2 regions of the Lysobacter sp. DMC97 genome follow, and region 1 is predicted to be linked to the other one. Evidence: riboswitches for the same ligand, from Rfam matches in the RefSeq annotation. Region 1 holds a riboswitch; the other holds the start of a gene.
The links. A riboswitch is a leader RNA that binds a small molecule or an ion and turns the genes downstream of it on or off. The one in region 1 is predicted to bind cobalamin.
Positions count from the first base shown of each region.

Region 2: another riboswitch for cobalamin. It lies ahead of btuB (TonB-dependent vitamin B12 receptor); the one in region 1 lies ahead of ACT53Q_RS13275 (ribonucleoside-diphosphate reductase subunit alpha).

Region 1 covers NZ_JBQUZR010000005.1:365,735-369,859, reverse strand. The annotation lists gene sucC (ADP-forming succinate--CoA ligase subunit beta) at 1-889, shown strand, start outside; gene sucD (succinate--CoA ligase subunit alpha) at 995-1,870, shown strand; cobalamin riboswitch at 2,004-2,245, shown strand; gene ACT53Q_RS13275 (ribonucleoside-diphosphate reductase subunit alpha) at 2,615-4,125, shown strand, end outside.
Region 2 covers NZ_JBQUZR010000003.1:72,045-76,169, reverse strand. The annotation lists gene bioD (dethiobiotin synthase) at 1-564, opposite strand, end outside; gene ACT53Q_RS06470 (GAF domain-containing protein) at 650-1,144, shown strand; gene ACT53Q_RS06465 (TfoX/Sxy family protein) at 1,185-1,556, shown strand; cobalamin riboswitch at 1,590-1,820, shown strand; gene btuB (TonB-dependent vitamin B12 receptor) at 1,947-3,806, shown strand; gene ACT53Q_RS06455 (hypothetical protein) at 3,955-4,125, shown strand, end outside.

The sequences.
Region 1 (4,125 bases):
GGTCGACAGCGTGCTGGTCACGCAGGCCACCGACATCGCGCAGGAGCTGTACCTGTCGGTGCTGGTCGACCGCAGCAGCAAGGCGGTCACCTTCATCGCCTCCGCCGACGGCGGCGTCGAGATCGAGAAGACCGCGGTCGAGAACCCCGACGCGATCAAGACCCTGCACGTGAACTACGTCCAGGGCCTGCAGCCGTACCAGTGCCGCGACATGGGCTTCGCCCTCGGCCTGAACGCCAAGCAGGTCGGCCAGCTGACGAAGATCATGCTGGGCCTGTTCCGCCTGTTCAACGAGAAGGACCTGGCGCTGGTCGAACTGAACCCGCTCGCCATCCTCACCAACGGCGACCTCGCCGTGCTCGACGGCAAGATCAACTCCGACGACAACGCGACGTTCCGCCACGCGGAACTGGCCGCGATGCGCGACATCCGCCAGGAAGACGAGACCGAGGTGCTGGCCAGCCAGCACGACCTCAACTACGTCACGATGGACGGCAACATCGGCTGCATGGTGAACGGCGCCGGCCTCGCGATGGCGACGATGGACGTGATCAAGCTCAACGGCGGCGAGCCGGCGAACTTCCTTGACGTCGGCGGCGGCGCCAACAAGGAGCGCGTGACCGAGGCGTTCAAGCTGATCCTGCGCGATCCCGACGTGAAGGCGATCTTCGTCAACATCTTCGGCGGCATCGTCCGCTGCGACATGATCGCCGAGGGCATCATCGCCGCGGTGAAGGAAGTCGACGTGAAGGTGCCGGTGATCGTGCGTCTCGAAGGCACGAACGTGGACGCCGGCAAGGCGCTGCTGAAGTCCTCCGGCCTCGCCATCATCCCCGCCGACGACATCAACGACGGCGCCCGGAAGGCCGTCGCGGCCGTCGCCGCCTGAATTTGATGTCATTCCGAACGCAGTGAGGAACCTGCTGTCCGCCGTCGAAAGCAGAAGCAGGTCCCTCGCGTCGCTCGGGATGACAACCTGAAGGATTCCAATCTCATGTCCGTTCTCGTCAACAAGAACACCAAGGTCATCGTCCAGGGCTTCACCGGCCAGCAGGGCACCTTCCACGCGCAGCAGATGCTCGACTACGGCACGAAAGTGGTCGGCGGCGTCACCCCGGGCAAGGGCGGCACCGAGCACATCGGCCTGCCGGTCTTCAACACCGTCGCCGAAGCCGTGAAGGCCACCGGCGCCGACGCCTCGGTCATCTACGTGCCGCCGCCGTTCGCGGCCGACGCGATCATGGAAGCGGCCGACGCCGGCATCAAGGTGATCGTCGCGATCACCGAAGGCATCCCGGTGCTCGACATGCTCCGCGCCAAGAACGCGCTGAAGGGCTACCCGGACGTCGTGCTGATCGGCCCGAACTGCCCGGGCGTGATCACCCCCGGCGAATGCAAGATCGGCATCATGCCGGGCCACATCCACATGCCGGGCAAGATCGGCATCGTCTCGCGCTCCGGCACGCTGACCTACGAAGCCGTGAAGCAGACCACCGACGCCGGCCTCGGCCAGTCGACCTGCATCGGCATCGGCGGCGATCCGATCAACGGCACCAACTTCATCGACGCGCTGAAGCTGTTCCAGGACGATCCGCAGACCGAAGGCATCATCATGGTCGGCGAGATCGGCGGTTCGGCCGAGGAAGAAGCCGCCGAGTTCATCTCGAAGCACGTCACAAAGCCTGTGGTCGGCTTCATCGCCGGCGCCTCGGCCCCGAAGGGCAAGCGCATGGGCCACGCCGGCGCGATCGCTTCCGGCGGCACCGGCACCGCCGAGGGCAAGTTCGCCGCGCTGGAAGCGGCGGGCGTGACCACGGTGAAGTCGCCGGGCGACCTCGGCGCCGCCATCGCGAAGCGCCTGGCGAAGTAATCCGATCAGCAATCCGCGCCCGGCACCGCGCCGGTCCGCGCAGTCCGACGAAGGCCGCCTCCGGGCGGCCTTCGTTTTGCCTTGGTGGCGCCGCGGCCACGACATTTTGTGTTGACCCATGCCGACGAGCCCATTATGTTGTGCGCGTCGAAGGTGCCGACTCCGCCCGGAGTCGGCTGAAATGGGAACCCGGTGCGGCAGGCGACCTCGGTCGCTGGCTCATTCCGGGGCTGCCCCGCAGCGGTAACTGGGAACGACCCGCGTCAATGGCACTGGCTTCGCCCGCAACGGGCCGGCCGGGAAGCGACGCGCAGTAGGTGCGACTCCGGTCGCGTGCCCGTGAGCCCGAAGACCTGCCTCGACCGACGCCGTCCTTCCGGCGTCGTCTGGCCACCGTCTCCGCGGGGAGCGCAGGTCGACGTCGTGCGATGCGCCGCGTGCGCACGTCGGCGCGTGCCGTTCCGCCACCGCGTCGATGCAGGCCCGCCCGAGGGGGCGGGGGCCGGCGTTGTGCGCGACCCGTCGTTCCCCCGCGATGCCGGTCGTCCGTCCGCGTTCCCTCCGCGCCCGGTCGCATGCGCCGCTCCCGCTCCCTCTCCTTTTCCCCGGAGAGCCCGCATGCGCCACGACACCCTCCTCGCCCCGTCCCCTGTCCCGTCCGCCGCGACCATCCCCGCGCGCGCCGAGCCCGCCACCGCACGCCAGTCCGACTTCGCCCTCACTCCGCCGCACGCGCCCGTCACCATGACCGTGACCAAGCGCGACGGCCGCCGCGAGCCCGTCGACGTCGGCAAGATCGTGCGCGCCGTGCAGCGCTGCTGCGACGGCCTCGACGACATCGATCCGATGCGGGTCGCGCTGAAGACCATCGCCGGCATCTACGACGGTGCGACCACCCGCGAACTCGACGAACTCTCGATCCGCACCGCCGCCGCCTTCATCGCCGACGAGCCGCAGTACGCGCGCCTCGCCGCGCGCCTGCTGTCCGGCTGCATCGACAAGGAAGTGGCCGGGCAGGGCGTGCATTCGTTCTCGCAGTCGATCGCGCTGGGTGCGGAACTCGGCCTGATCAACGATCGCCTGCGCCAGACGGTGGAGCAGCACGCGCGCAAGTTCAACGATGCGATCGATCCGGCGCGGACGCGGCGCTTCGAGTACTTCGGCCTGCGCACGCTGCACGATCGCTACCTGCTGAAGCATCCGCAGCGGCGCACGGTGATCGAGACGCCGCAGCAGTTCTTCATGCGCATCGCGGTGGCGCTGAGCGAGACGCCCGGCGATGCGCTGGAGCTGTACCGGCTGATGTCGTCGCTGGACTACCTGCCGAGTTCGCCGACGCTGTTCAACGCCGGCACGCGCCACGAGCAGCTGTCGTCGTGCTTCCTGCTGGATTCGCCGCAGGATTCGCTGGCCGACATCTACGCGCGCTACGCCGACGTCGCGCAGCTGTCGAAGTTCTCCGGAGGGATCGGCCAGGCGTATTCGCGCATCCGCTCGCGCGGCGCGCTGATCCGCAGCACCAACGGCCGCAGCAACGGCATCGTGCCGTGGCTGAAGACGCTGGATGCCTCGGTCGCGGCGGTGAACCAGGGCGGCAAGCGCAAGGGTGCCGCCTGCATCTACCTCGAAACCTGGCACGCGGACATCGAGGAATTCCTCGAACTGCGCGACAACACCGGCGACGAGATGCGGCGCGCGCACAACCTCAATCTCGCCAACTGGATCCCCGATCTGTTCATGCAGCGCGTCGAAAGCGACGGCGACTGGTCGCTGTTCGATCCGGACACGGTGCCGGCGTTCGTCGACCTGTGGGGCGAGGCGTTCGAGCGCGCCTACGTGCAGGCCGAACTGCAGGGGCTCGCGGTGCGCACGGTCAAGGCGCGCGCGCTGTACGCGAGGATGATGAAGACGCTGGGCGAGACCGGCAACGGCTGGATGACGTTCAAGGACGCCTCGAATCGCACCTGCAACCAGGTCGGCCCGGGCCGCACGGTGCACCTGTCGAACCTGTGCACCGAAATCATTGAAGTCACCTCCGCCGACGAAACCGCGGTGTGCAACCTCGGTTCGATCAACCTCGCGCAGCATGTCGCCGAGGACGACCGCGGCGCGCCGCTCTTCGACTTCGACAAACTCGCCGAGACCGTGCGCGTGGCCGTGCGCCAGCTCGACCACGTGATCGACCTGAACTTCTATCCGATCGAGACCGCGCGGCGCTCCAACCTCCGCTGGCGGCCGGTCGGGCTGGGCGTGAT
Region 2 (4,125 bases), on a different contig from region 1:
CGGCATGTCCGCCTCGATCTCCGACACGATCCAGCCCGCGAGCGCGCAGCCGTCGGCGGCGATGGCGCGCGCGGTGAGCGCGGCATGGTTGAGGCAGCCCAGGCGCAGGCCGACCACCAGCACCACCGGCAGCGACAGCGCGCGCACCAGATCGGCCTGCGAGAACGCGTCGTCCAGCGGCGCTTCCCAGCCACCGACGCCTTCCACCAGCACGCGGTCGGCCTGCGCCGCGAGCCGCGCGTGCGCGGCGAGGATCGGCGCCGGGGTGATCGTCGCGCCGGCCGCGCGCGCGGCGAACGCCGGCGCGGTGGCGGCCGGCAGCGCCCACGGATTCACGTCGTCGTAGCCCGGGCGCGGATCGCTGGCGGCCTGCAGGCGCAGGGCATCATCGTTGCGCCAGCCGTCGGGCGTGGCGTCGCAGCCGCTCGCAATCGGTTTCATGCCGATCGCGCGCAGGCCGCGCGCGCGCCAGGCGTGCAGCAGCGCGGCGCTGGCGACGGTCTTGCCGACGCCGGTGTCGGTGCCGGTGACGTAGAGACTGCGGGCGGCAGGCGATGCGGTCATCGTCGGGACTCCATGCGCGGACACGCGGGCGCCCGCGCGGGGAAGGCATGGTAAGGCGCGGCGACACCGCTGTTACACTGCATGCATGAGTTTCGCCGCCATTCCGCTCACCGGCGACAAGCCGGAACAGTACGCCCAGCTCGCCGCGCAGGCCGACGCCCTGCTCGCCGGCGAACACGACCGCATCGCCAACGCGGCGAATCTCTCGGCGCTGGTCTACCACGCGCTGCCCGACCTCAACTGGGTCGGCTTCTACTTCTTCGACGGCACCGAGCTGGTGGTCGGCCCGTTCCAGGGCCTGCCCGCCTGCGTGCGCATCCCGCTGGACCGCGGCGTCTGCGGCGCGGCGGCACGGACCCGCGAGACCCAGCGCATCGCCGACGTGCACGCCTTCCCCGGCCACATCGCCTGCGATGCGGCCTCGCGTTCGGAACTGGTGGTGCCGCTGGTGCGCGACGGCGCGCTGCTCGGCGTGTTCGATCTGGACAGTCCGGTTCCGGACCGATTCGGCGTTGAAGATCAGGCAGGGCTCGAAACGATCGCGGCGCTGTTCGTGCGCAGTCTGCGCACGGACGGTTGAGCCGCGACGCCACGATTTCATTTCGCGATCCCATCCGCCCATGGCGACGTCCATCAAACTCCGCAACATCGGTCCGAAAAGCGCGGCCTGGCTACGCCAGGTCGGCCTGCGCACCGAGGAAGACCTGCGCGCGATCGGCGCGCTGGAAGCCTTCATGCGCGTCAAGCGCGCGGGCTTCAAGCCCAGCCTCAACCTGCTGTACGCGCTGGAAGGCGCGCTGATGGACTGCCACTGGCAGGACGTCCCGGCCGAACGCCGCAGCGAACTGCTGGTCGCCGCCGACGCCGCCATCGCCCTGCTGCCGCCGCCGCGCGGCCGCCCGGTCGCCTCGCCGGTGACCACCACCCACACCGTCCGCGAAGAGGCCGCCCCGGCCTTCCGCCTGTTCGACGAGCCCGACAGCGGCGATTGAGCCGCCTGCCCGCCCAGCTCGGGGCGATCGGCTACACTGCGCGCGCTTCGCGGTGATCCTGAGGCGTTTCTTCGCCACGGGATTGAAACGGGAAGCCGGTGGGTTCCGGAACATCTCCGGAACGATCCCGGCACTGCCCCCGCAACGGTAAGCGCGTCAAATCGTCGCATCCGCCACTGTGGTCTCCACGGGAAGGCGCGACGACCGAACGGATCCCTCCGTTCGCGCGCGAGTCCGGAGACCGGCCACGAAGCCACACGGTTGCGATGCGGAGGGCGTCGCGGCGATGTCGCCGTCCGCGTCCGCGCGGCCCGCCGCTCGCAGCCTGTCCTCCGTTCGCGACTTCCCGCCTGATGTCTCGCCGCGCGGGTGCGCGCGATGGAGTCCCGAATGTCTTTCCGCAAGATCACGCTGGCGCTGGCCGTTTCGGCCGCGCTGTTCTCCCCTTCCGCCTTTTCCGCAGAGACCGGCGACGATGCCGATGCGCTCGACACGGTCGTCGTCACCGCCACGCGCACGGCGGTCACCGTCGATGCGGCGCTGGCGCCGGTCGAAGTGGTCGACCGCGACGCCATCCAGCGCAGCCAGGCCAGCTCGCTCGGCCAGCTGCTGCGCGGCCGCGCCGGCATCAACCTCAGCAACCAGGGCGGCGACGGCAAGCTCAGCACGCTGTTCGTGCGCGGCGCCGAATCCGACCACGTGCTGGTGCTGGTCGACGGCGTGCGCATCGGTTCGGCGACGTCGGGCCTGGCCTCGTTCCAGGACCTGCCGATCGCGCTGATCGACCGCATCGAGATCGTGCGCGGCCCGCGCTCCAGCCTGTACGGCTCCGATGCCATCGGCGGCGTGATCCAGATCTTCACGCGTCGCGACCAGGGCGCGGCGACGTTCCGCTTCCACGCCGGCGCCGGCAGCCACGGCCGTCGCGAAGGCGGCCTCGGCTTCGGCGGCGGCAACGACCGCGGCTGGTTCGGCTTCGACGCCGGGCTGGTGACGACCGACGGCATCGACGCCTGCCGCGGCGCGGGATTCCCGGTGTTCGCCGGCTGCTTCGTCGACGGCCAGACCGATCGCGACGGCTACGAGAACCGCGCGGTGTCGGTGCGCGGCGGCGTCGCGATCGGCGATGACGTCACGCTGCAGGCGCACGCGCTGCACGTCAGCGGCCACAACGACTACGACGGCAGCTTCGTCGACAACTCCGACATCGTGCAGCAGGCCGTCGGCGCGCAATTGCAGTGGAAGGCGAGCGATGCGTTCACGCTCACCGTGTCCGCCGGCAGCAACAAGGACAGTTCCGACAACTTCCTCGGCGACGCGCCGAACGGCTTTTTCGCCAGCCGCCGCGACACCGCGTCGGTGCAGGCCGATTTCGTGCCGGCCGAAGGCCAGACGATCACCGTCGGCGCCGACTGGCTGCGCGATCGCGTCAGCAGCGACACCGTCTTCGACGACAACCGCCGCGGCGACCGCGCGGCGTTCGCGCAGTACCAGGGCCGCTTCGGCAAGCACGACGTGCAGCTCGCGCTGCGTCGCGACGACAACGACCAGTTCGGCGGCAAGACCACCGGCAACGCGGCGTGGGGCCTGGGTTTAGGTGACGGCTGGCGCGTGACCGCGGGCTACGGCACCGCGTTCAAGGCGCCGACCTTCAACGAGCTGTACTACCCGTTCTTCGGCAACCCGGCGCTGCGTCCGGAAGCCTCGCGCACGGCCGAGGCCGGGCTGGCGTGGCGCGGCGACGCCATCGGCGTGCATCTCGATGCGTTCGAGACGCGCGTGGATGACCTGATCGCCTACGACGCCTCGCTGGGCCTGCCCAACAACATCGACGAGGCCCGCCTGCGCGGCGCCGAGCTGCGCGCCGACGGCACGCTGTACGGCTGGAACGTGAACGGCGCCGCCAGCTGGCTGGATCCCGAGAACCGCGCCGCCGGCCCGAATCGCGGCAAGGACCTGCCGCGCCGTGCCCGCGAGACCGCGCGGCTGGACGTCGACCGCGCCTTCGGCGCCGTGCGCGTGGGCGTGACCGGCATGGCCGAGGGCGCGCGCTGGGACGACGTGGCCAACAGCCGCCGCCTCGGCGGTTTCGCCACGCTCGACCTGCGCGCCGAGTACCGCCTCGCCGACGCCTGGACGCTGCAGGCCGGCGTCGCCAACGTGTTCGACCGCCGCTACGAGACCGCGGTCTACTACAACCAGGCCGGCCGCACGTGGACGGTGGCGGTCCGCTTCGATCCGGGCCACTGACGGCCCCGGCGTCCCGGGCGGAAGGCCCGCCCGGGATGGCCGGCAGGCGGCTGAACGGCGGAACCTCCGCCGTCACGTTTTTGGCGTATCGTTTCCACGACGCTCGTCCCGAAATCGCGCCCTCCGCCGTCCCGCTCCGGCAACCGCCATGCCGACCCCGTCCGAACAACTCAATCCCGGCCTCTTCGTGGTCAGGCCCGCGGCCGCCACCGTGCCCGCGAAGAAGGCCGCGCGCGCATCGATGCCCGATCCGGCCGAACGCCTCGCCGACAAGGCGCAGGTGGAGCCCCTCGCCGGGCCGACGCCGGGCTGGCTGGTG